One region of the Roseburia sp. AF20-18LB genome, then DNA from elsewhere that is predicted to be linked to it. Evidence: riboswitches for the same ligand, from Rfam matches in the RefSeq annotation. Region 1 holds a riboswitch; the other holds the start of a gene.

The links. A riboswitch is a leader RNA that binds a small molecule or an ion and turns the genes downstream of it on or off. The one in region 1 is predicted to bind ZMP and ZTP.
Region 2: another riboswitch for ZMP and ZTP. It lies ahead of pflB (formate C-acetyltransferase); the one in region 1 lies ahead of DWX65_RS08275 (IMP cyclohydrolase).

Annotation. Positions count from the first base shown of each region.
Region 1 is NZ_QTWP01000003.1:225,231-237,053, forward strand. Features, by position in the region: gene rnc (ribonuclease III) at 1-661, opposite strand, end outside; gene acpP (acyl carrier protein) at 891-1,121, opposite strand; gene plsX (phosphate acyltransferase PlsX) at 1,135-2,154, opposite strand; gene DWX65_RS08245 (YesL family protein) at 2,236-2,889, opposite strand; gene rpmF (50S ribosomal protein L32) at 3,006-3,185, opposite strand; gene DWX65_RS08255 (YceD family protein) at 3,190-3,714, opposite strand; gene DWX65_RS08260 (acetate kinase) at 3,786-4,976, opposite strand; gene DWX65_RS08265 (nucleotidyltransferase) at 5,204-6,463, shown strand; gene DWX65_RS08270 (phosphoribosylaminoimidazolecarboxamide formyltransferase) at 7,009-8,187, opposite strand; gene DWX65_RS08275 (IMP cyclohydrolase) at 8,228-8,941, opposite strand; ZMP/ZTP riboswitch at 9,076-9,156, opposite strand; gene DWX65_RS08285 (glycosyltransferase family protein) at 9,199-10,392, opposite strand; gene DWX65_RS08290 (PFL family protein) at 10,417-11,781, opposite strand.
Region 2 is NZ_QTWP01000004.1:195,854-207,676, forward strand. Features, by position in the region: gene DWX65_RS09900 (MerR family transcriptional regulator) at 1-802, shown strand, start outside; gene pflA (pyruvate formate-lyase-activating protein) at 849-1,583, opposite strand; gene pflB (formate C-acetyltransferase) at 1,730-3,982, opposite strand; ZMP/ZTP riboswitch at 4,160-4,239, opposite strand; gene DWX65_RS09915 (amino acid ABC transporter ATP-binding protein) at 4,323-5,063, opposite strand; gene DWX65_RS09920 (amino acid ABC transporter permease) at 5,053-5,739, opposite strand; gene DWX65_RS09925 (transporter substrate-binding domain-containing protein) at 5,760-6,557, opposite strand; gene DWX65_RS09930 (type II CAAX endopeptidase family protein) at 6,805-7,668, shown strand; gene DWX65_RS09935 (DEAD/DEAH box helicase family protein) at 7,665-10,436, opposite strand; gene DWX65_RS09940 (NUDIX domain-containing protein) at 10,433-11,065, opposite strand; partial or broken gene DWX65_RS09945 (bacteriohemerythrin) at 11,414-11,614, opposite strand; gene DWX65_RS09950 (HD domain-containing phosphohydrolase) at 11,601-11,823, opposite strand, start outside.

The sequences.
Region 1 (11,823 bases):
GCGCCTGATATGCAGCTTCCTGTTCTGCTGCTTTCTTTGTATGTCCCATTCCCTCTCCAATGGACTTTTCTCCGATTCTGGCTTCTACCACAAACCGCTTATCATGATCCGGTCCTTCTTCCCGAATCAACTGATAATTCAGTTCTTCATTATATCCTGCCTGTACTATCTCCTGCAGGATAGTCTTGCTATCATAAAAGAGCTGTTTGTGCTCAATGTCTGTCAGAATGTATTTTAACACAAACTCTTTTGCATTAGCAAAACCACCATCCAGAAAAATTGCTCCTATTACTGCTTCCAATGCATCCGAAAGAATGGATTTCCGATTTCTTCCTCCTGTTAAATCCTCTCCTTTTCCCAGATACAGATATTTTCCCAAATCAATTGCTCTGGTACAAAATGCCAGTGTCGGCTCACACACAAGGCTTGCCCGGAGCTTGGTCAGTTCACCTTCCGAATAATCCGGGTACTTCTGGTATAAGAATTCACTGGATGTAACCTCAAGCACTGCATCGCCTAAGAATTCCAGCCGCTCATTATCTGAGTGCTTCTTCATATGTCTTTCATTGGCATAGGAACTATGGGTTAATGCCTGTCTTAATAATCCCTGATTGTTGAAATGATATCCTATCACTTCTTCAAATTCATGTAATCTGCTCACTGTTTTCTCCTTCTAACTGTCGTTGCTGCCCGCAAACTACGGGAAACACGCTTTGCAAGCCGCCTGCGGCGGTCGCTTGCGACATCTACCTTATACGCCGCAGTGTGCATCCTCGCGGAGCGTTTTTTACTTTACAGGAAAGAAATTTCCTGTAAAGCAAAAAAGAATCCGGCATGCCGGACTCTTTCGCACAATATGCTTCCTTTGAAGAATACTATCTATTCTGCTTTTAGTTCAGCGCACTCTTTATCTGCTCTACCGCATCGCCTACAGTAACAATTTTCTCTGCTTCTTCATTTGGAATCTCAATATCAAATTCTTCCTCCAGACCCATGATAATCTGGAAAACATCCAATGAATCTGCGCCAAGGTCATCTACAAAAGTAGTTTCCATACTAATCTCTTCTTCGTCCACATTCAGGACTTCTGCAATAATTTTTTTCAGTTTTTCAAATTCCATAATCTTTTCCTTTCTATTCTTCTGTTTCAGAAATTACTATATTTTTTTTGATTTTATTATTGATATCCTGTTCTTTAAATGTAACACACTGAATGATGGAATTCTTTACTTCCTTCGCCTTGGAGCTTCCATGTGTTTTAACCACCAGTCCATTCAGTCCAAGCAATGGTGCCCCGCCATACTGGGATGCATCGAAAGATTTTAATGTCTTCTTCAGTGCCGGCAATGCCAATGCTGCACCAATCTTACTCTTTAGGCTGCTGAGCATTCCCTGCTTTACTACACCAATCAGCGTACTGGAAAGTCCTTCATAAAGTTTAAGGATTACATTTCCTACAAACGCTTCACAGACAATGACATCTGCTCCGCCATGTGGTATCTCTCTTGCTTCAATACTTCCCACAAAATTGATATCCTTGCATTCTTTTAATAAAGGATATGTTTCCTTTACCAGTGCATTTCCTTTTTCTTCTTCTGCTCCGATATTTACGATTGCAACTCTCGGGTTCTTGATTCCCACAACATTTTCCATATAAATGGAACCCATCCTGGCAAACTGTACCAGATGTGAAGAACGGGCATCTACATTTGCTCCACAATCAATGAGCAGGGATACTCCTGTCTCGGTTGGAATCAGCGGTGCCAAAGGCGGACGCTCGATACCACGGATTCTTCCTACAATCACCTGTCCACCAACTAATACGGCTCCGGAACTTCCTGCCGATACAAATGCATCTGCTTCCTTCTGTTTTACCATATTCATTCCCACAACAATTGATGAATCCTTTTTCTTACGAATTGCATTTACCGGATGTTCCGCAGTCTCAATTACTTCTGTTGCATTCTTAATTTCAATCTGGTCTTTCTCATAGGTATACTTTTTCAATTCTTCAGCAATAACCTCCTGCTGTCCAACCAGTACAACCTGTATATCTCTGCGTGTATTTACTGCCTCGATGGCACCTTTTACAATTTCGCCCGGCGCGTTGTCGCCTCCCATTGCATCAACTGCCACTCTAATGACTTCCTGCATATACATTCCTCCTGTAAATCTGCCATCACATTAAGCCTATATTGAAATATACTATAACTTTCCATAGAAATCAACAGAAAACTAATTGAAATATTCCCGGTTCCGTTCCTCTTCTTTGGCAATGTCCTCCTCTGACATATAACGCAGGAAAATCTTCTCCATAATTCCATTCTGAATTGCAATAAATGCCGCCGGTGCAAAAATTAATAAAAATGGAATCAGATATACTAAAAATGCAATTACCAGCAAAATCACCAGCATAAGAATGGTCTTTGGCAGATGTGCAAATGACATCAGTGCTGCATTCTTTACAATTGCTTTATTGGTATTTTCAAAACGGGCAATGTTCGGATATACATATAACCAGATTGCAATCTCAAATACCAGCATAACAACGAAAATCACAAAAGCCTTGCCCCACGCTGCTCCGGCTTTCATAAACTGGAACATGATAAACCAGTCTGCTCCCATAACAAGACCAATCAGTAAGAAAATCAGCCAGATTACGGTTGCCTGTTTAAAATTAGAACGGAAGGATGACCAGAACTCTTTCCAGATATATCCTCTGCCATGGCGGATTACTTTATTCACTGCATAATAAAGTGCAGTGCAGGATGCTCCAATGGTAAAAACCGGAATACATGCCATGAACCAGATTAAACTCAGGCAGAATATGTTAATCACTTTATCAAATGCACTAAAGAGCTTATTATTATAATTAAAAATATTGCTCATACCTTCTCCTTTTCTATGAATAGGCATTCGCAAAACCTGAATTGTTCTGCAAATGCCTATCTTTTTCATAAAGTAAAAAGGGAGTGTTTTTGCAAACACTCCCGGTCACTTCTTAATTAGTCCTGAGGAATAATTTCTTTCTTGTTGTATGAACCGCAGTTCTTACATACTCTGTGAGGCATCATCAAAGCGCCGCACTTACTGCATTTTACTAAACTTGGAGCAGTCATTTTCCAGTTTGCTCTTCTTTTATCTCTTCTTCCTTTGGAAGATTTGTTCTTTGGACAAATTGACATCTGGTTACACCTCCTTAAATTTATTGAAAATATCTTGAATTGCTGCCATTCTCGGGTCCAGCTCAGATTTCTCGCAGTCACAAGTCTTGACATTCAGATTCGTACCGCATTTCTTACAAATCCCCTTGCAATCCTCTCTGCACAGAACCTTCATTGGCCAGTTCACCAAGATTTCATCATAGACCATTTTATCAATATCAAGCTGAAATCCTTTCATGTAGTCTGCCTCATCCATCTCTTCTTCCGAAGCATCCGCATCTTCCAATGGGAACTTCTTATCGAATACAAGGTGGAAATCTGTTGGAACTTCTTCCAAGCAGCGGTCACATGGTATTGCTATCCTTACGTCCGTTTCTCCGTGAATCAGTAAATCCTTATTCTCTTCATTAACGATACGCAGCTCGAATGGCTTTTTCTCTATGAACGGAAACACACCTAACTTTGAATCAAAGGATGTCAATTCAATTACAGCCTCTTTCGTAAGCTCTTTATTTTCACATGAACATACATCGGTTAAATCTAATATCACGTTTGTCTCCTTTTCACACCTAAACAATTATACATAGCACTATAGCTTTTGTCAACAATATTTTTCCTTTTTTAGCCTACCAAAGCTACGGTTTCTCTTGCGATTGCAAGTTCCTCGTTGGTCGGGATAATGCATACGGTTACTTTGGAATCCGGAGTAGAAATAATCTTATCCTCTCCACGAACCATATTTGCTTCCTTATCCATGGTAATTCCAAGATATCCGAAGTATGCAAGAATCTTCTCACGGATGAAAGATGTATTCTCACCAATTCCTGCGGTAAATGCAATGGCATCTACTCCGTTCATTGCAGCCACATAAGCACCGATATATTTTGCTACACGGTAAGCAAATACTTCACATGCTGCAATTGCTCTTGGATTTCCTTCATGATAAGCAGCCTCGAGGTCACGGAAATCACTGGATACACCGGAAAGTCCCTCTACACCGGATTTCTTATTTAATACATCCATAATTCCGTCGATGTCAAGGTTTTCTTTCTTTGCAATGAATTCCATGATTGCCGGGTCAATGTCACCGGAACGTGTTCCCATTACAAGTCCCTCTAATGGAGTAAGTCCCATAGAGGTATCTACACATTTACCATCTAATACAGCACTGATGGATGCTCCATTTCCAAGGTGGGCAACAATCAGTCTGGAATTGTTATAATCAAGATTTAAGAACTCAGCCAGACGTTTGGATACGAAGCTGTGGCTTGTTCCGTGGAAACCGTAACGTCTTACCTTGTATTTCTCATAATATTCATATGGCAGACCATAAAGATAAGCCTTCTGCGGCATGGTCTGATGGAAAGCGGTATCAAACACACCTACCATTGGTACACCAGGCATAAGTTCCTGACATACACGAATACCAATTAAGTTTGCAGGGTTATGAAGTGGTGCAAGCTCATTACACTCTTCCACTTTTGCTAATACCTCTTCATTTAATACAACAGACTGGGCAAATTTCTCACCACCATGTACGACACGATGTCCTACTGCATCAATTTCAGAAAGACTCTTTACCGCACCTGTCTTTGGGTTTACCAGTGCATCCAGTACCATCTGGATACCTTCTTTATGGGTCGGCATTGGCGCTTCTGTTATCTCTTTATCATGGCCAGCAAGCTGGTATACTAATCTTCCATCAATTCCGATTCTTTCACAAAGTCCTTTAGCCAGTACAGCTTCTGTATCTGAATTAATAAGCTGATACTTCAAAGAAGAACTTCCACAGTTAATAACTAATACGTTCATCTGTTTTCTCCTCACTGCTATTTTTTTACGGTTCATTGTTACAAATCCGCATATGTATGTTTAGTATACGCCTATTTTAAATGGTGTTCAAGTACAGTGTCTGAAAAAATGCAAAGAAAAATATTTTTTTCGAAATTCTTCTTATGAATACTTTCCATAAGTAATTTGCCAAAAATATGGGAATAATGCTATGATAGAACTATATTATTTGTAACTTTGGAGGACTTATGCGCATCATAGGAATCATTGCAGAATACAATCCGTTTCATAACGGTCATGCTTACCAGATAGAAAAAATCCGTTCCCTGACCCAGGCTGACTTCGTTATCGCAGCCATGAGTGGAAATTTCGTCCAGCGGGGAGAACCGGCTCTTATTGACAAATATGCACGAACAGAAATGGCTTTAAGCTGCGGTGCTGACCTGGTAATTGAGCTGCCAGCCCTCTGGGCAACTGCTTCTGCCGAACTTTTTGCTTCTGCAGGTGTTGCACTCATGCGTAAATGTGGCTGTATAGACACCCTCTGCTTCGGTGCAGAAACAGACAATCTTTCTTTATTAAAAGAAGTTGCTTCCCTGCTCGTATCCGAACCAGCGAACTACAAAGAAGTTCTCTCTTCCTGTCTCAAAAAAGGAATGTCCTATCCTGCCGCAAGAAGTCAGGCGGTATGCAGCTATTTAAAAGAAGCCAACCCGCAAATCCCGGCCGATGAACTTGCCTGCCTTTTAAATGAGCCAAATAATATTCTTGCTATTGAATATTTAAAAGCGATTCAGGCTCAGAATGCCGCCATCACCCCTTATCTGATTCAGCGGACCGGAGACAGCTATCACGAAGCGGCACTTAACAGCAGTCTTTCCTCTGCCACTGCCATAAGAAAAGAGCTTCTTTCAAACGGCTGGAATGACATCACTGCATTAAATCCATATCTGCCGGAAGCTGCTTATTCTATTTTAAAAGAATATCTTAATCTTTATCCGCCGGTTTCTGCCAATGATTTTTCTGCTCCGCTCTCTTACCTTCTGTTACAGCAGAGTGAAGCACAACTGGCTTCCTATGGTGATTCCACTGAAGCAATTGCCCGCCGGATAAAAAATATGCAAAAACAGTTTCATTCCTTTGAGCAGTTCTGCCAGTTACTGAAAACAAAGGATATGACTTATACCAGAATCAGCCGGATTTTCACGCACCTTCTGCTTCAGATTACATCTGAAGATTATCGTTTGGGAAAATCTTTAGATTATATTCCTTATCTTCGTATCTTAGGATTCCGCAAAGACGCCTCCCGGCTCCTCACGATTTTAAGCAATTATGCGGATGTTCCGATGATTTCTAAGAGTGCCAACGCAGCCTCTATGCTATCTTCTGATGCTGCACGCCTTTTTGATCTGGATGTCTTTGCCGGAGAATTATATGAAAACATCCTGTCCGGAAAAACCGGGCAGGATGCCAGAAGCGAGTTTGTACGCAATATTGTAAGGGTGTGAATTTGCCGTGCCGTCTGATTCCACCATTTGGTTGGTGGGAAAATCAAAAGAGCGTTTGATAAGAACTAAGATTTTGATTGTAAAAGGACATCTTAGTTCTTTGGCAGTAAAATTTCAGCAGTTCTTAGCAGTTTGTTTTTCTTGAATGTAAACTGTCTTTCCGTTGCTTTGACTGGATGTCTGCACTGTCCGTCGGGTACGGATGCTCTATAAAGCCTGCAAGGGGCACTGGGAATTTCGGATAATACATCACATTATCTGGCAACCGGCGCAAATTCACATCCATGTTCAAATGCGCCTCGCTGGCACATCCCTGTGCCAGCGAGTCCTGTTGCCAGACGAAATTCCAAGTGCCCCTAACAGCCTTTATTATGCATCCGTACTTCGACGAACCGTACAGACATCTTGTCAAACATTGGAAAGACTGTTTTTATCTCAAAAAGAAAAACAAACTGCTTAGTAACTGCGGAATTTTATAGCAGGAACTAAATGTCCTTTCACAAAGCAAAATCTTATCTTCCAACTCCAATCCTCTTTTCCAGCTCTTAGTGGTGGAACAGACGGATTCCGGTAAAGCTCATCACCATACCATATTTGTTACAGGTTTCGATTACATGGTCATCACGGATAGATCCGCCCGGCTGTGCTACATACTGCACGCCACTTCTGTGGGCGCGTTCGATGTTATCTCCAAATGGGAAGAACGCATCAGAGCCAAGAGATACTCCGGTATTCTTATCTAACCATGCACGTTTTTCTTCTGCCGTAAATACAGCAGGTCTGGTCTTAAATATCTTCTCCCATTCGCCATCTGCAAGTACGTCCATATAATCCTCGCCAATGTATAGGTCGATTGCATTATCACGGTCAGCTCTGCGGATTTTATCTAAAAATGGCAGATTCAGTACCTGTGGAGACTGGCGTAACCACCAGTTATCTGCTTTGGAGCCTGCTAATCTGGTACAGTGGATACGGGACTGCTGTCCGGCACCAATACCGATTGCCTGTCCGTCTTTTACATAACATACGGAGTTAGACTGTGTATATTTTAAAGTAATCATGGAAATTGCCAGATCTCTCTTTGCTGATTCCGGCAGCTCTTTGTTTTCTGTTACAATATTGTCAAAGAAATGCTCGTCAATATTTAACTCATTTCTTCCCTGCTCAAAGGTAACGCCAAATACCTGTTTCCGCTCGATTGGGTCTGGAATATAGTCAGGATCAATTTCAATGACATTGTAATTGCCATTTTTCTTTGCTTTTAAAATTTCTAATGCGTCATCATCATAGCCCGGTGCAATGACTCCATCAGATACTTCTCTTTTAATTAAAAGTGCGGTTGCTTTATCACAAACATCAGAAAGAGAAATGAAATCTCCGAAAGAGGACATACGGTCAGCGCCTCTTGCTCTTGCATATGCATTAGCAATCGGTGTAAATTCTACATCCATGTCATCTACCCAGTAAATCTTACGCTCTACTTCAGAAAGTGGAAGTCCCACTGCTGCACCTGCCGGAGAAACATGTTTAAAAGAAGTGGCTGCCGGAAGTCCGGTTGCTTTCTTTAATTCTTTTACTAACTGCCAGCCATTGAATGCGTCTAAGAAGTTAATATAACCTGGTTTACCATTTAATACTTTGATTGGCAATTCGCCATTTTCCATGTAAATTCTGGATGGTTTCTGATTTGGGTTACAACCATATTTTAATTCTAATTCTTTCATTTTTATTTTCCTCTCTCGCACAAATCTTATTCACAAAATCCTATTTGTTCTTGTTTACAATGCGGCTTTCATATTTTCCGGTTTCAATATCAATATATCTTACAAATAAAGATACCTTGTTATCTGCATTCAGATTATTCCATACCAGCTCGGTAAATGCATCAATGTCACCTCCGATATCAACCAGTACCGGTTCGCCTTCAAAGCTTGGTAATGGATTTCCATCATTCATATAAGTATGAATGAAATGTCCTTCCCCAACTACCGGATTCTCATAAGCAAATGTATAACGGTTGCAGGCATCCGGATTACCATTGTTGCTCTTTAAAATAGACATTGCATAATTGTATTTTCCATCTTCTACATGCATGATTCCGGAAATACGCGGTGTATAGTTAGGTGCGTCCGGCTCAAATTCTCTGGTTCTTAATGCCTGTTCGAAGGTCTGCTGTTTATCCATCAGTTCATAAATGGTATCTGTCTGGTCTCCATTGGTTACAATGGTCTTATTACCCAGTACGCGAACCGGTGCATAAATAATAAGACTTGGGTCACTTAATTTTGCAGGGTCAAATGCCTGGGTACGGATTCCTTCTCCATCCTCAACAAATACACGGTTACGGCTGTTCTCGCTTCTTCCCATGATAAAATAAGCAGTTACCGCATACTTTCCATTCTTCGACTTTCCAATTACAATTCCTCTTCCCGGATAAGTAGTGCTTCCAAGTTCTTCTGCTAATGAAGTCATCTTCATTTTTGTTCCTCCTTCTTACGCTCCATGTAATTTTTAAAGTTGCTGCAGCTTTCGTCAAAGTCTCTTTCTCTTTCGAATTTTCCCTGTGACTTTTCCTGCTTGAATGCATAAAAAATACCGACACGTATCCCGAGCTTAACTGCCCAGACGGTCGGCTTCCTCAGGTCATACTTCATGTGGTTATTCCCACGGTTCCGTCAGTCATATGACCTGAATTTAGTAAAACATATTCCAAAACACTTGTCAAGGAATTCTTCCTATAAGAACTCTCTCAGACGTTCTGCACGGTTCGCCCAGGTATCTTCCTTAAGTGCCCGTTCATAAGAATATTCTATGATTTCTTTCATTTTCTTCGGATGCCCCAGCATGGATAATACCTGCTCCGGCAATGCATCCAGATGCTCTAACTCATAAAATGCCAGATCCTTTCCGTCACAGAAACGCTCCTTTAAATAAATGCTGCCATCTGTCAGGGATACTGCTTTATTTAACATGGCTGTAAAAATTCTGTCATGGGCTCCATCCTTAAACCACGGCATGGTATTCAATGCAATCTTGGTATTCCGGATGATTTTTACGCATTCGGCAGAATCAAGCTGCCTTCCGTTTAAAATAAGATTCTCCGGATGTTTTACCTTAAGATTCTCCCACCCTTTGCCAAAAACATGTACCCGTACTCCATTGTCTACCAATGTCCGCACCGTTTCTCCACGGAAATAAGTCCGGTTATACATATCCAAAAAAAGCATTCCTGCAAAGCATGCCATCAGCTCCCGCTCCGTTACTTCCGGAATCTCCCGGCGGACAAAATGCTCCATGGCAGAATCTAACGGCTCTGACGGATGCAGGCGGAGATAATTTAATATCTCATGATAGAAATCAATATATTCCTTCGTCTGGCTGGTAAAATGCTCTTCAATTGCCGGAAGATGCACATAGTTTGCGATAAAACCCACTTCATATTCCCGGTTCTCATATGGAATAAAATCTGTTGGGACTCGCTCTTCCCCATCCATCAGAAAATTCCCTGCCAATGGTAAAAAATGACAGGGAATCCCTTTATAAAACCGTTTCATATAAGAAATATGCTGGCGGTCGATACAGAACACAGTCAGATTCGGAATTGTCTCATCAAGCTGCTTATGATAATACAACGGATGGTCCACAAGAATACAATAGACCGGAATATTTCTGCTGGCAAAGACAGACTGAGACTCTGTCTCCAACAGGAACTCCTCTCCGCTTAATCCGATAAAGTTAAAGGTAATGACTGCGGTCTCGCCACTTTTTAAAAAGCGGCTTAATCGTTTTGTGTCAGCATATTCTGCCTGAATGTCAAAGAAGAAAATCTGATATCCCATCTTGCGAAATGACGCTGCCATCTCATGCGAAAAATAAGTTAATGTTTCTACGCCTCGTTCAAAAAACACAAGTTTACGGATATCACTCATTTTCTTTCTCCATTTCAAAAAATCCTAGTTCTTAAAGCTGTGAATTGGTGCAGGAATTCTTCCCCCACGGTTGATAAATGCATCACAGGAATACTGGTTTACCGGCATAATCGGTGCATAGCCGAATAATCCACCAAATTCTACAGTATCGCCTACTCCCTTTCCGATTACCGGAATCAGACGGGCTGCTGTAGTCTTCTGGTTAATCATTCCAAGTGCCATTTCATCTGCAATAATACCGGAAATGGTAGTTGCCTTGGTATCACCCGGAATTGCAATCATATCGAGACCTACGGAACATACACAGGTCATTGCTTCTAATTTCTCCAGTGTAATGGCATTTGCCTGTACTGCATTAATCATTCCCTGGTCTTCGCTGACCGGAATAAATGCACCACTTAAACCACCAACATAAGAAGATGCCATTACGCCGCCCTTCTTAACCTGGTCATTTAAAAGAGCAAGGGCTGCTGTCGTTCCCGGTGCACCTGCATATTCAAGACCAATTTCACAAAGAATATCTGCTACACTGTCTCCGATTGCAGGAGTTGGTGCCAGAGATAAATCTACAATACCAAATGGAATATTTAAAATTCTCGACGCTTCCTGTGCTACAAGCTGACCTACACGGGTTACTTTAAATGCAGTCTTCTTGATGGTCTCACATAATACTTCAAAGTTCTCTCCACGGACTTTTTCCAGTGCAGTCTTTACAACACCCGGTCCGCTGACACCAACATTGATTACCGCATCTGCCTCTGTTACGCCATGGAATGCGCCTGCCATAAACGGGTTGTCATCCGGCGCATTACAGAATACAACCAGTTTCATACAGTCTACAGAATCTCTGTCCTTAGACTGCTCTGCCACCTCTAAGAGAATCTCTCCCATTAATTTTACAGCATCCATGTTAATTCCGGTTTTTGTGGATGCAAGATTTACAGAACTGCAGACTCTTTCGGTACGGCAAAGTGCCATTGGAATAGAACGGATTAAAAGCTCATCTGCCTTTGTCATTCCCTTGGATACCAGTGCAGAATATCCACCAATCAGGTTTACTCCTACTGCTTTGGCTGCTGCATCCATAGTATCTGCGATGGTTGCAAAATCTTCCGGTGTCTTGCAGGCTGCCCCGCCAACCAGTGCAATTGGTGTAACGGAAATTCTTTTATTTACGATTGGGATTCCAAATTCCTGCTCAATCTGATTTCCTGCTGATACCAGATCCTTTGCCACTGTAGTAATTTTCTTATAAATGTTATCGTTTAACTTCTTTAAATCAGAATCAATACAATCCAAAAGACTGATTCCAATGGTAATGGTACGGACATCTAAGTTCTCATGCTCCACCATTTTATTGGTTTCGCTTACTTCCATTATATTAATCATTTTTTGTCTCCTATATTCTGCCTTTCTACGCAGCTCATTTCC
Region 2 (11,823 bases), on a different contig from region 1:
TGAATATCTGACCACCGGAGAAGTTGCCAGGATGATGGGCACTACAAAAAATACACTGTTTCACTACGACCAGCTTGGCATTTTTTCACCCGAAGCAAGAGGGGACAATGACTACCGCTACTACACCGTCCGCCAGATGGATGTGTTAGATGCCATTATCACGCTGCGGGAACTTGGCATGCCTCTGCCGGAAATTAAAGAATACATGGAACACCGAAGCCCGGAAAATTATGCCACACTTCTTACGAAAGAAAACGCTGTCATCGAACAGCAGATTCGTGCATTAAAAGAAAAGCAGAAGTGGATTCAAAGACAGCAGAAACGAATTAAAACCAGCCTGACTACAAATCCGGATATCATTGAAGAAGTCTCTCTGCCAGGATTTTATATTGCAGCACACCCTGTCAGTTCTTCCGATGATAAGACCATCTCCGTAAAAGTCAGTGAGCTTCTGAACTCCTATTATGAAAGCAAGGAAACTACCGGTTTTACGGTGCTTTATATCCAGATGGAACGTGACCTTGCCCGGGGTGCCCACAATCTTTATCACGAAGTATGCCTTGCCATGCAGACCCCTCCCAAGAAAATGCCTTACCGGATTCTTCCGGCTTCTAAATGTCTCGCCGCCTATCACCTGGGAGACTGGAATGATATTTCACTCGCTTATGACAGGCTGCGCAGCTACATGAAGCAGCACCAGATTACTTCATCCGATGGCAGATTCTATGAAGAAGAATTGATTAACGCTACCATGACGGATAAACGAAGTGAATATCTTACCCGCATTATCGTCAGAATCTAAAAAGCAGCATTACTTTTTTATTTTCCTGTAATGCTGCTTATCTATTTTACAGTGCCCCAAGAATCTCTTTTGCCCGGTCTATCTGCTCCTTTGTAGGCGGGTCTACGCCTTCTAACTGGTATGGAATTCCAAGTTCCTTCCATTTAAAGACGCCTAAGGTATGATATGGCAGCACTTCCACCCGTTCTACTGTCTTAAGGGTATCAAGAAAACTTCTTAAGCGGTAAAGCTCGTCCTCTTCTGTTGTAATACCCGGCACCAGCACATGGCGGATCCACATTGCTTTGCCATGGTCTGATAAATAAGCTGCCATTTCCAAAATATTCTGATTCGTCTGTCCGGTGAGTTTCCGGTGTGCCGCATCATCCATATGCTTAATGTCTAACATAAAGAGGTCTGTATATTTCATCAGCTCATCAAATTTACTTTTAAATGGTTCTTCCAAGGAAAATGGATTGCCAGAGGTATCGAGACAGGTATTTACCCCTTTTTCTTTTGCCAGCCGGAACAGTTCTGTCACGAAATCTATCTGTAAAAGAGCCTCTCCACCGCTTACGGTGATTCCGCCCTTTTCTTTCCAATAAGTTTTGTAGCGAAGTGCCTTTTTTAACACTTCTTCCGGTGTCATCAGCTCTCCGCCATCTTTCGCCCAGGTATCCGGGTTATGGCAGTACTGACATCTCATGTTACAGCCTTTTAAAAATACAATATATCTTACACCCGGCCCGTCTGCCGAGCCAAAGCTTTCTACGGAATGGATGCGTCCTTTTATTTCACTCATATTGCCTCCTATACACCAAAATACTTACGGCTGCTTAACAACCTACGATAAAAATGTGCAGGCTTTTTTCATTAAGCCTGCACATTCTGCTTTACCTGAATCGCGGAAAAATCGTATGTTCCCCGCAGTTCGGTTACTGTCTTAAATTACATACGCTCATGACAGGTACGGGCAATAACATCAAGCTGCTGCTCTTTTGTCAGGTCGATGAACTTAACTGCATAGCCGGATACACGGATTGTGAAGTTTGCATACTCTTCTTTCTCCGGATGCTCCATTGCATCAATAAGCTTTTCTTTGCCAAATACATTAACATTCAGATGATGAGCACCCTGGTCAAAGTATCCGTCCATTACATTTACAAGATTATCGATTCTTTCCTGCTCGTTGTTTCCAAGTGCGCCAGGATTGATGGTCTGTGTATTGGAAATACCATCCAATGCCCACTCATATGGAAGCTTGGTCAGAGAGTTTAAGGAAGCTAAAAGTCCGTTCTGCTCTGCACCGTAAGATGGGTTAGCTCCCGGTGAAAGCGGTTCGCCGGCTTTACGTCCATCCGGCATAGCTCCGGTTGCTTTACCATATACTACGTTAGAAGTAATGGTAAGGATAGAAGTTGTAGGCTCAGAATCACGATAAGTATGATGTTTCTTTAATTTATCCATGAAAGTCTTAAGCAGCCATACTCCGATTTCATCGGCACGGTCATCATCATTTCCGTATTTCGGGAAGTCTCCTTCGATTTCGAAGTCTTTTGCAAGTCCGTTCTCATCACGTACGACTTTTACTTTTGCATATTTGATTGCAGAAAGAGAATCGATAACATGTGAAAATCCTGCAATACCGGTTGCAAAGGTTCTCTTTAAGTCGGTATCCATCAGAGAAAGCTCTGCTGCTTCATAGTAATATTTATCATGCATATACTGAATCAGGTTCAGTGTATTTACATAGATGTCTACTAACCAGTCCATCATCTTGTCATATTTTGTCATTACTTCATCATAGTCAAGATATTCAGCTGTAATTGGTGCGTAGTTTGGTCCTACCTGCTCGCCTGATTTCTCATCAACACCACCGTTGATTGCGTAAAGCAGACATTTTGCAAGGTTTGCACGAGCGCCGAAGAACTGCATCTCTTTACCTGTCTGTGTAGCAGATACACAGCAGCAGATTGCGTAATCATCGCCCCATACCGGTTTCATTGCATCATCGTTCTCATACTGGATTGAGCTTGTTTCAATCGAGATACGTGCTGCATAATCACGGAAGGTCTGTGGCAGTCTGGATGAATAGAATACAGTAAGATTTGGTTCCGGTGCCGGTCCCATATTCTCTAAAGTATGAAGGAAACGGAAGTCTGTCCTGGTTACCATGGAACGTCCGTCTACACCTGTTCCTGCTACATCAAGGGTTGCCCATACAGGGTCACCGGAGAATAACTGGTTATAAGAAGGAATACGTGCGAATTTAACCATACGAAGTTTCATTGTGAAATGGTCAATCAGCTCCTGAGCCTGCTGCTCGGTAAGAATTCCCTTATCCATATCTCTCTTAATATAAATATCAAGGAAAGTAGAAACACGTCCTACTGACATTGCTGCACCGTTCTGTGTCTTGATTGCTGCAAGGTATCCGAAGTATAACCACTGAACAGCCTCTTTTGCATTGGTTGCAGGTCTTGAAATATCATATCCGTAAATCTCAGCCAGTTTCTTCATGTCTTCCAGACATTTAATCTGCTCTGCAATTTCTTCTCTTAAACGGATGACATCATCTGTCATCTGTCCGCATCCGCAGTTGGCTTTGTCCTTCTTCTTCTCAGCGATTAAGTAATCCAGTCCGTATAATGCTACACGACGGTAATCACCTACAATACGTCCACGACCGTAGGTATCCGGAAGACCTGTTAAAATCTTAGCATGACGAACCTTCATCATTTCCGGTGTATAAGCATCAAATACTGCTGTATTGTGTGTCTTATGATACTTGGTGAAAATTTCTTTTAATTTATCATTTACTTCATAACCGTAGGTCTCACATGCCTGAACAGCCATCTTGATTCCACCATATGGCATGAAAGCTCTCTTTAATGGTTTGTCAGTCTGAAGACCAACTACCTGCTCTAAATCTTTTAAGCTTTCATCGATATATCCCGGACCATAAGCTGTAATTCCGGTTACAACCTCTGTCTCCATATCAAGAACGCCGCCCTTGGCGCGCTCTTCTTTCTGTAATTTCTGAAGTGCATCCCATAGCTTGTTGGTTGCATCTGTCGGCTCAGCTAAAAAGCTCTCATCTCCATCATATGGAGTGTAGTTGTCCTGAATGAACTGACGAACATTGATTTCTTCTTTCCAGAGACGTCCTTCGAATCCATCCCACTCTTTCATTTCAATCATTACGATATCCTCCTAAAAATATACTCAGCATGAACACTGAATGGTTACTAATTAGAATTAGTCTTGTTTAACCTTAGTTAGTATATACTGACTGTCATTTTTTTGTCAATACGTTTTGATGTTCAAAAAATCATACAAAACATCATGTAAATACAAGAAAACGAGCCAGTCCTCCAGGTTCATCGCCCAGACGGTCGGCTCGTTTTCGTTATACTTCATGTGGTTTTTCCACTTATCCGTCAGTCATATAACGGTTTTATCATAGACTATTTCTTTTCTGATTGCAATAGCTTATGAAAACTTTTTATCAACTATTTTTACCATTTTATCTGTTCTTTTCCTACAATACTTTGGAAAGGAAGTCGCAAAGACGCGGATTCTGTGGATTGGCAAAGAATTCTGCCGGTGTATTCTCTTCCTGAATCTGTCCTTCATTGATAAACATGACACGGCTTGCCACTTCTCTTGCAAATCCCATCTCGTGTGTTACTACTACCATGGTCATGCCATCCTGTGCCAGTTCTTTCATAATCTCTAAGACTTCTCCTACCATTTCCGGATCCAGTGCGGAAGTCGGCTCGTCAAATAACATGACATCCGGATTCATTGCCAGTGCTCTTGCAATTGCAATACGCTGTTTCTGTCCACCGGAAAGCATTGCCGGATAGGTATCTGCTTTATCAGACAGTCCGACTCTCATCAAAAGCTCGTCCGCACGCTTAGATGCCTCTTCCTTATTCATAAGTCCGGTCTGAACCGGTGCCAGCATGATATTTCCTTTTACGGTATAATTTGGAAACAGATTGAACTGCTGGAATACCATTCCAATCTTCTGACGCATCTTGTTGATGTCTACGGATTTATCCGTGATATCTGTTCCTTCAAAAGTAATCACACCGGAAGTCGGCTCCTCTAAAAGATTTAAGGAACGTAAGAATGTAGATTTACCACAACCGGATGGTCCGATGATGGCTACTACCTCTCCCTGGGCGATTTCTGTGGAGATACCATTTAATACATTTACATTTCCAAAGGATTTACACAAATCCTTTACTTCAATCAATACCTTCTTATCGCTCATTTGTTCTCAACCTCGTTTCCAGTTTATGTACACCAGCCGTTAAAATCATAACGATTATCAGGTAGATAATTGCAACACCGAACAATGGTAAGAACGGGTCATAGGTCTGGCTACGGATGATATCGCCACCCTTTGTCAAATCCGGGATTGCAATATATCCACTGATGGAAGTCTCTTTCAGTAAGGTAATAAACTCATTTGCCAGTGCCGGAAGTACATTCTTAAATGCCTGTGGCAGAATAATCAGACGCATGGTCTGCGAATAATTCAGTCCGAGGCTTCGTCCAGCTTCAAACTGTCCTTCGTCTACAGACATGATTCCGGAACGTACAATCTCTGCCACATAGGCAGCCGAATTCAAACCAAAAGCGATTACAGCCACTGCAATCTTATTATCGAGTGCAACCAGAATAATATAGTACATAATCAAAAGCTGTACCATCGTAGGGGTTCCACGCCATATGGTAAGATACACTTTACATATAAAATTCAAAACATTTAATCCACCATGTTTATCATGGGTGGAACGGATAATTGCGACTAAAAATCCAACCACAATACCCAGAAGTACTGCAAGCACTGCAATAAGCAGTGTATTGCCAAGACCACGTAACAGATAAAGATATCTGTCTTTCTCTATAAAATCCTGTTGAAAGCTGCTTAAAAAATCGCTCAAGGTCTTTCCTCCTATACCGATTATTTATTTCTTACTACAATAACCTGGCTTGCTGTTGCATAAGTATCTGTAAAGTCAATGTTCTTAAGACGGTCTTCTGTTACAGTCATTCCTGCTGCACCAAAATCTGCTTTACCGGAAGATACTGCTGCGATGATTGCATCAAATTCCATATCTTCAATCTCTAAATCATAACCAAGCTTGTCACAGATTGCTTTTGCGATATCTGCATCGATACCAACTACGTTGTCACCATCATAATATTCGTATGGCTCAAACTGCGCATTGGTTGCCATGGTAAGTTTTCCGTTTGGATATTCTGTTCCCTCCGGAGTCTCATATGGATGCTCTCCTGTTTCATCACCAATATAGTTGCTGATGATAGTATCGATTGTTCCATCTGCTTTTAACTCTTCGATTGCTTTGTTGAATTTGTCTGTTAAATCTGTGTTATCTTTTGCGATACAGATTGCATATTCCTCTGCGTCAAAGGTATCATCTAAAATTTTCAAGTCATCATTCTTCTCAACAAATGCCTCTGCAGGCTGCTTGTCGATGATTACACAATCAATTTTACCGGTCTTTAATGCCTGAATTGCATCAGAACCTTTGTTGTAACGCTCTACGGTGCTTCCTTCGTCCTCATATGCTGTTGCATCGGCATCTCCGGTTGTTCCAAGCTGAACACCGATTTTCTTTCCCGGAAGGTCATCCTTGGAATTTACTGTGTTTGCAGCTACAGATGAGCCACATCCTACCATTGCTACTGTCATTGCTGCAGTTAATAAAAGTGCTGCAAATTTCTTCATGTTCTTCATATTTATTCCTCCTCTGATTATAATTATGTGAATTTATATTTCATACAACATCATAAAATATATCAACATAACGCCTAGTATAGCATGATTCCGCCTATTTCACAAGTACCCGGAGAGTATTTATCTGCATTTAAAAATACATTTTTCCATGTATTTTTAAACAGGCAGTACCTCAGTAGTTTGCATATTCGCTTCATAATTGTTATAATGTGCCAAGAAAAGTGATGATACTTGAGGAGGTTTTTTCATGAAGCGATTTGGCAGAATTATGTTCTGTTTTCTTCCGGCTCTGCTGGCATTTGGCCTGCAGCAGCTTATCTCCATTCCGGCAGTGGGGCTTGCCCTGCTGGGTGGTTTTTATACCAAAGGGGCAACTTCTATCGATGACTGTATGGATGCATTTTTAAATATTATTTCCACCGCCAATTTTAATGCCGGTGTCAGTGCAGCCTACGGTACTGTTGCCCTTGTGGTATTTGCCTACTGGTATTATAAAAAGTTCCGGCAGACAGAACCGGAAAATGTACGGAAACCATTTAATATTCCGGTTATCTTCGGCATTCTTATTACTGCAGTAGGATTACAGTATATTACCAATTACATTGTATCTTTTACTGCAGCCATTAACCCGCACTGGCTGGAATATTACAGTAACCTGGTAGAATCGGTGGGACTGGATGAGCCTTCCCCGATTCTGGTTCTCTATTCCGTTCTGATTGGACCTGTCTGTGAAGAACTGATTTTCCGTGGACTGACTTTGAAATATGCAAAAAGAGCAATGCCTTTCTGGGTTGCGAACTTCTTGCAGGCACTGCTCTTTGGTGTGTTCCATATGAATATGATTCAGGGTGTTTATGCCTTTGTGGTAGGAATTGTTCTTGGATTTATCTGCGAGAAAAGCCGCAGCATTTATCCTTCCATGCTTTTCCATATCCTCTTTAACATCTGGGGAACCTTCTCTCCGGACTGGTTTATGTATAAAGCAGATACCGTTCCGTTCTTCTTCCTGTGGTTCTTCGTTGGTACAGGATTACTGGTTGCAGGACTGTTCCTCTTTTTCTTTGGAGTAAATAAAAAGTATCCGAAAATTGAAAATTCTTATTATTCTTAATATCCTTTTGCAATTTTCTTTCCCTGCAAAAGGCTCTGGTTTTGATTTACAAAGGAGCGTGTCCGCTCTTTTAATAATAATTTTCGTCCTTCCGGGGTTCTTGTATATACCACATGGTATGGTCCAAGAGCCCTTTTCATATGTTTTTCAAAAATCAGGGCACGTTCCTTTTGTCTTCCGAATATTTCCGGGACACTGTAACACTCTCTTGATGTGCCAAAGATTTTTTCCCGGATAAGAAGATATCTTGGATTATCAATAACACCCCACAATTCTTCCATGCAGGCAGAATAGGTTGTCTTATCTCTGGTGGTTCCACCTTTAAGCCAGGTACCTACCACAAGTCCGTTAAAGGATTCTACTTCTGTCCTGCAATGGGCACCATCCTCTAATTCCCCGCATTCCCTCAATGCATCTAGCATTGCTTCGCTAAGCTGTTTCATCCGTCTTGCCGGGGTGCTGAATTTAAACAGACGTATCCCCTGATAGACAATTCCGGCAAATGCGGCTAACAGCGCAATTCCAAGTAACAGGAAAGCCGGATGATTACCAAGCTTCTGTGCCATCATTCTTCCACTCATTAAGAGCATTGCAAGTATTACCTGTATGATTTCTATGCAGACCGCATTAATAAAGATATATCCGGTTTCTATTTCTTTTGCTGCAATTTCATCTATCTGTTCTATTTCCATCTGATTTCGCACTTCCTGTAAGGACTGGTTCCATCGCAGCCTCAATGCATTTCTGTCCTTTGCACGCTCAAGCATCATGCGGTTTGCTTTATCTACCTCATATTTTGATGTTATCTTTGGAATGTCCAGCCGACCGATTCCGCTTTCGATTACATCTTCCCTGCAGGATACTCCTAAAAATGATTCAAACCGGCGTTCCAGCATTTCATAATCGCCCTCTGCATCGGTATTACTCTGCTGTCCCCGCTCTTTTGGAAAAATACAGGCAAGGTGCCAGATGTTTCCGGTCTTATCCGGCTGCTCTCTATCGGTACGGATTGCTCTTCCACGCATCTGGTTACTCAGCATAAAAGACCCTACATAAGTTGCCAGTATCAGGGAATTGATGCACGGTGCATCCCAGCCTTCTCCCAGCAATGACTTGGTTCCAATCAGTGTATGAATCTCTCCCTGGCGGAATAACTCCGTCACAACAGCTACGGTGTGGGTACTCTTTCCTTTTATCATAAGCTGTCCGTATCCGATATCTCCCAGTGGATTTAACGTTCCGCTGCAGCCATACTGTGCCAGCAATTCCGGCAGTTTTGCTTCCACTGCCATTGGAACGATTATCACTGTTCCGCTCAGTACACCCAGCCGGATTCCAGTCATGTTCTGCCGCCTTAAATATTCAAAAATCGGCACTGCACCAAGCTCTGTAACCAGTGTATCTTTACTTCCAATCTCCGGCAATTTGTCTTTCTTAATATAATCGCAGAGAACCAGAAGGCGTAAATCATTTCCCAGTGCCTCATACTCAGCCTGCACAATGGTATGGATGCTCTCCATCTTTCCCTGGCTTTTCATAAGTACCTTTTTTATGGCTTCATTATCCCGCAGTGCAACCTTGTTCCGGTAGATGGCTCCTGCCTCTTTTAATTCCTGCAGCAGGCTTTCCCGCTCTGCTTCCATCATGGTATAGGACTCTCTGTCCTCATAAAGAACACCCTGCAGTAACACTTCCATCCAGTGTGCATCCATTCCCGGCAGCTTTCCCTTTGTTCCGATGAGCTTCCTTAAATAACCGGAAAATGGAATCCCTTTTGCCTGGCAGTATACCAGCAGTGCTGTAAAATACTCCGGTTTATCTAAGAACCGCTCACTGTATTCTTCCGGATGCATAAGCCCCTGATGGGAAGATACGATTCTTCGCAATGTCTCATCTGCCATCATTTTCTGCACCTGCATCTGCATCCGCTTCTGATGTTCCCTGACATATGCTTCCTCTTCTCTTGTCGGCCAGTTAAAATAAACGTAGTCCTGATGCGGACAGAGGCTTCCTTCTTTTACCAGTTCCGGCGTAAAGATTTCTTCATCAATCGGTCCGCACATATCGATATAACGCTTCCACTGTGCCGGTGTGCTGTCATATGGCGGTGTTGCTGTCAATGCAATGATTTTCACATCCGGCAGCTTGTCTAAGAAAGTCTCCAGTGCCTTCCACCACTCACTACGAAGGTGATGTGCCTCATCCAGACAAATTGTTGTAATACCGGCTTCCTTTACTGCCTTAAAAATATCGAAATCCCGGTAGTCAACCTGCTCCGTTTCCTTCTCTCCATCTGCTTCTTCTGTCACTCCGCCGGCTGCCACTTTACTGTCTGCCGCATCTACTCCATCCACCGCTTCACTGGCTGCTGCATCTTCCTCTGCCGCTTCCCCGCTGTCCTCTTCCAGTGTGCCCTGCTCCCGCTTCATGGCACTGTACAATGCCTGATAAGTCGTTGCAGTCATCTGTTTCATCTGTTTCAAATTATTGGATAATATTTCCTGTGGATCTGCCTCTTCGGTTAAGAAGCCCTCCTGTATACGCATCAGCCATTGCTGGCGGATGGTAATGCTAGGTGAAAAAATAAGGCAGGGTGCTCCCAGCCTCCGAATCAGTTCTATTCCAAGTGTAGTCTTGCCGGAACCCGGCGCTGCCACAATATGTATCTTTCCATCCTTCAAATACTGCTGTGCATGTAAGAGTACTCTTTCCTGATAATCTCTCCACTTTCCCCGAAATTGCAGGATTCCCTCATATCCTGTGTTCATAAATTTCCCTCCATCAACATTTTAATAAATGCAGTATCGCGATATATCCACGGTTCCTTCGAAAATGGCTCATTTGCTTTTACAATCTCTTCCGGTGTCATCCATTCCAGATGATAGCCTTTTGCCTTCTCGCTTTCTGTCATATGCGGTTCTGTTGTTCTCTCCTTAACTGCACAGGCAAAGAAATAGGTGTGACAGTGATATATTTTATCTGTTTCAAATAAATCACGGCGTTTTTCTTCTATCTCGCCCAACAGCTGCATACTTCCCGGGCATAATATCAAGCCGCCCTCTTCTAATACTTCTCTGGAAAGTGCCGTTTCAAAATCTTCCTCACCATCCATGCCGCCGCCTAATATTTTGCAGTCCCCTGCCCTTCCGCGCTGGACTGCAATTTTTCCATTCTTTTCTATGATTGCCCGGACGCACTTTCTTTCAAATACTGGCATGCCATCCTCATAATCTTTTTTATCTAATACCAGAAGTATCTTACTTTCCGTCATTTTCGTTTCCTCGCTCTTGTCAAAGTTACCTAATCTGCCCACTGAAAACTGTTTACCATGGTCTCTGCTGTCCGTATAGGTACCTTCACCATTTACCTGGGCATCACTGCCCTGCACCTGCATCATAAGCTGTGAAAGAATAGTCCTTTGTATTAATTTCTCACCATAATATGTAATGTCGGTTGAAATCGCATTACTAATAGCTAGTATACCATAAACATACTGTTTTTGGGAAGAAATGTCCTATTTCATCCAATAAACAGCTATCTTGTCGCTTTCTACTCTCCAAAGTCATAGTAAGCAGTTGGTTTATCACCAAAGATACCTCCTCTTACTGCCAGCACAAAGTTTCGCTTAGCAAGCACTTGATGCGTTTCTTCTACGTATGCATATTGTCAAGTGTATGTGTCATATTTTATATTCAAAATAAAAAAGGCTGCTACTCTCTAAAAAATAACAACCTTTCTTACTATATCAGCCTTTTGGAATTTGACCATCGACATACAGAATGTGATTAACTAACCACTCTGTGAGATATTTTAAAATTCCCATAATCTGTTCATCTTGATCTTCTACCTCATCATTGTGATGTTCCATAAATTCATCAAGTTTATGTATAAATTCCTGATGTTGAACTTTCTGTGTAAATATCTTCTTATAATTAATAGATTCCACCAAAACATTTCCTAATTTTCCTGGAAATATCAGAATCAACAAAACCTTTCTTCGCCATGTCATCGAGCATCTCACACGTTTTTTCGTGCGATAAACCTTTCTTATATGGTCTGTCCTCGGTTAATGCCTGATAAATATCAATACATGCCATAATACGTTCCGGCTCATTTAATTCAGCTGCGGTTTTTCCAAAAGGATACCCTTTTCCA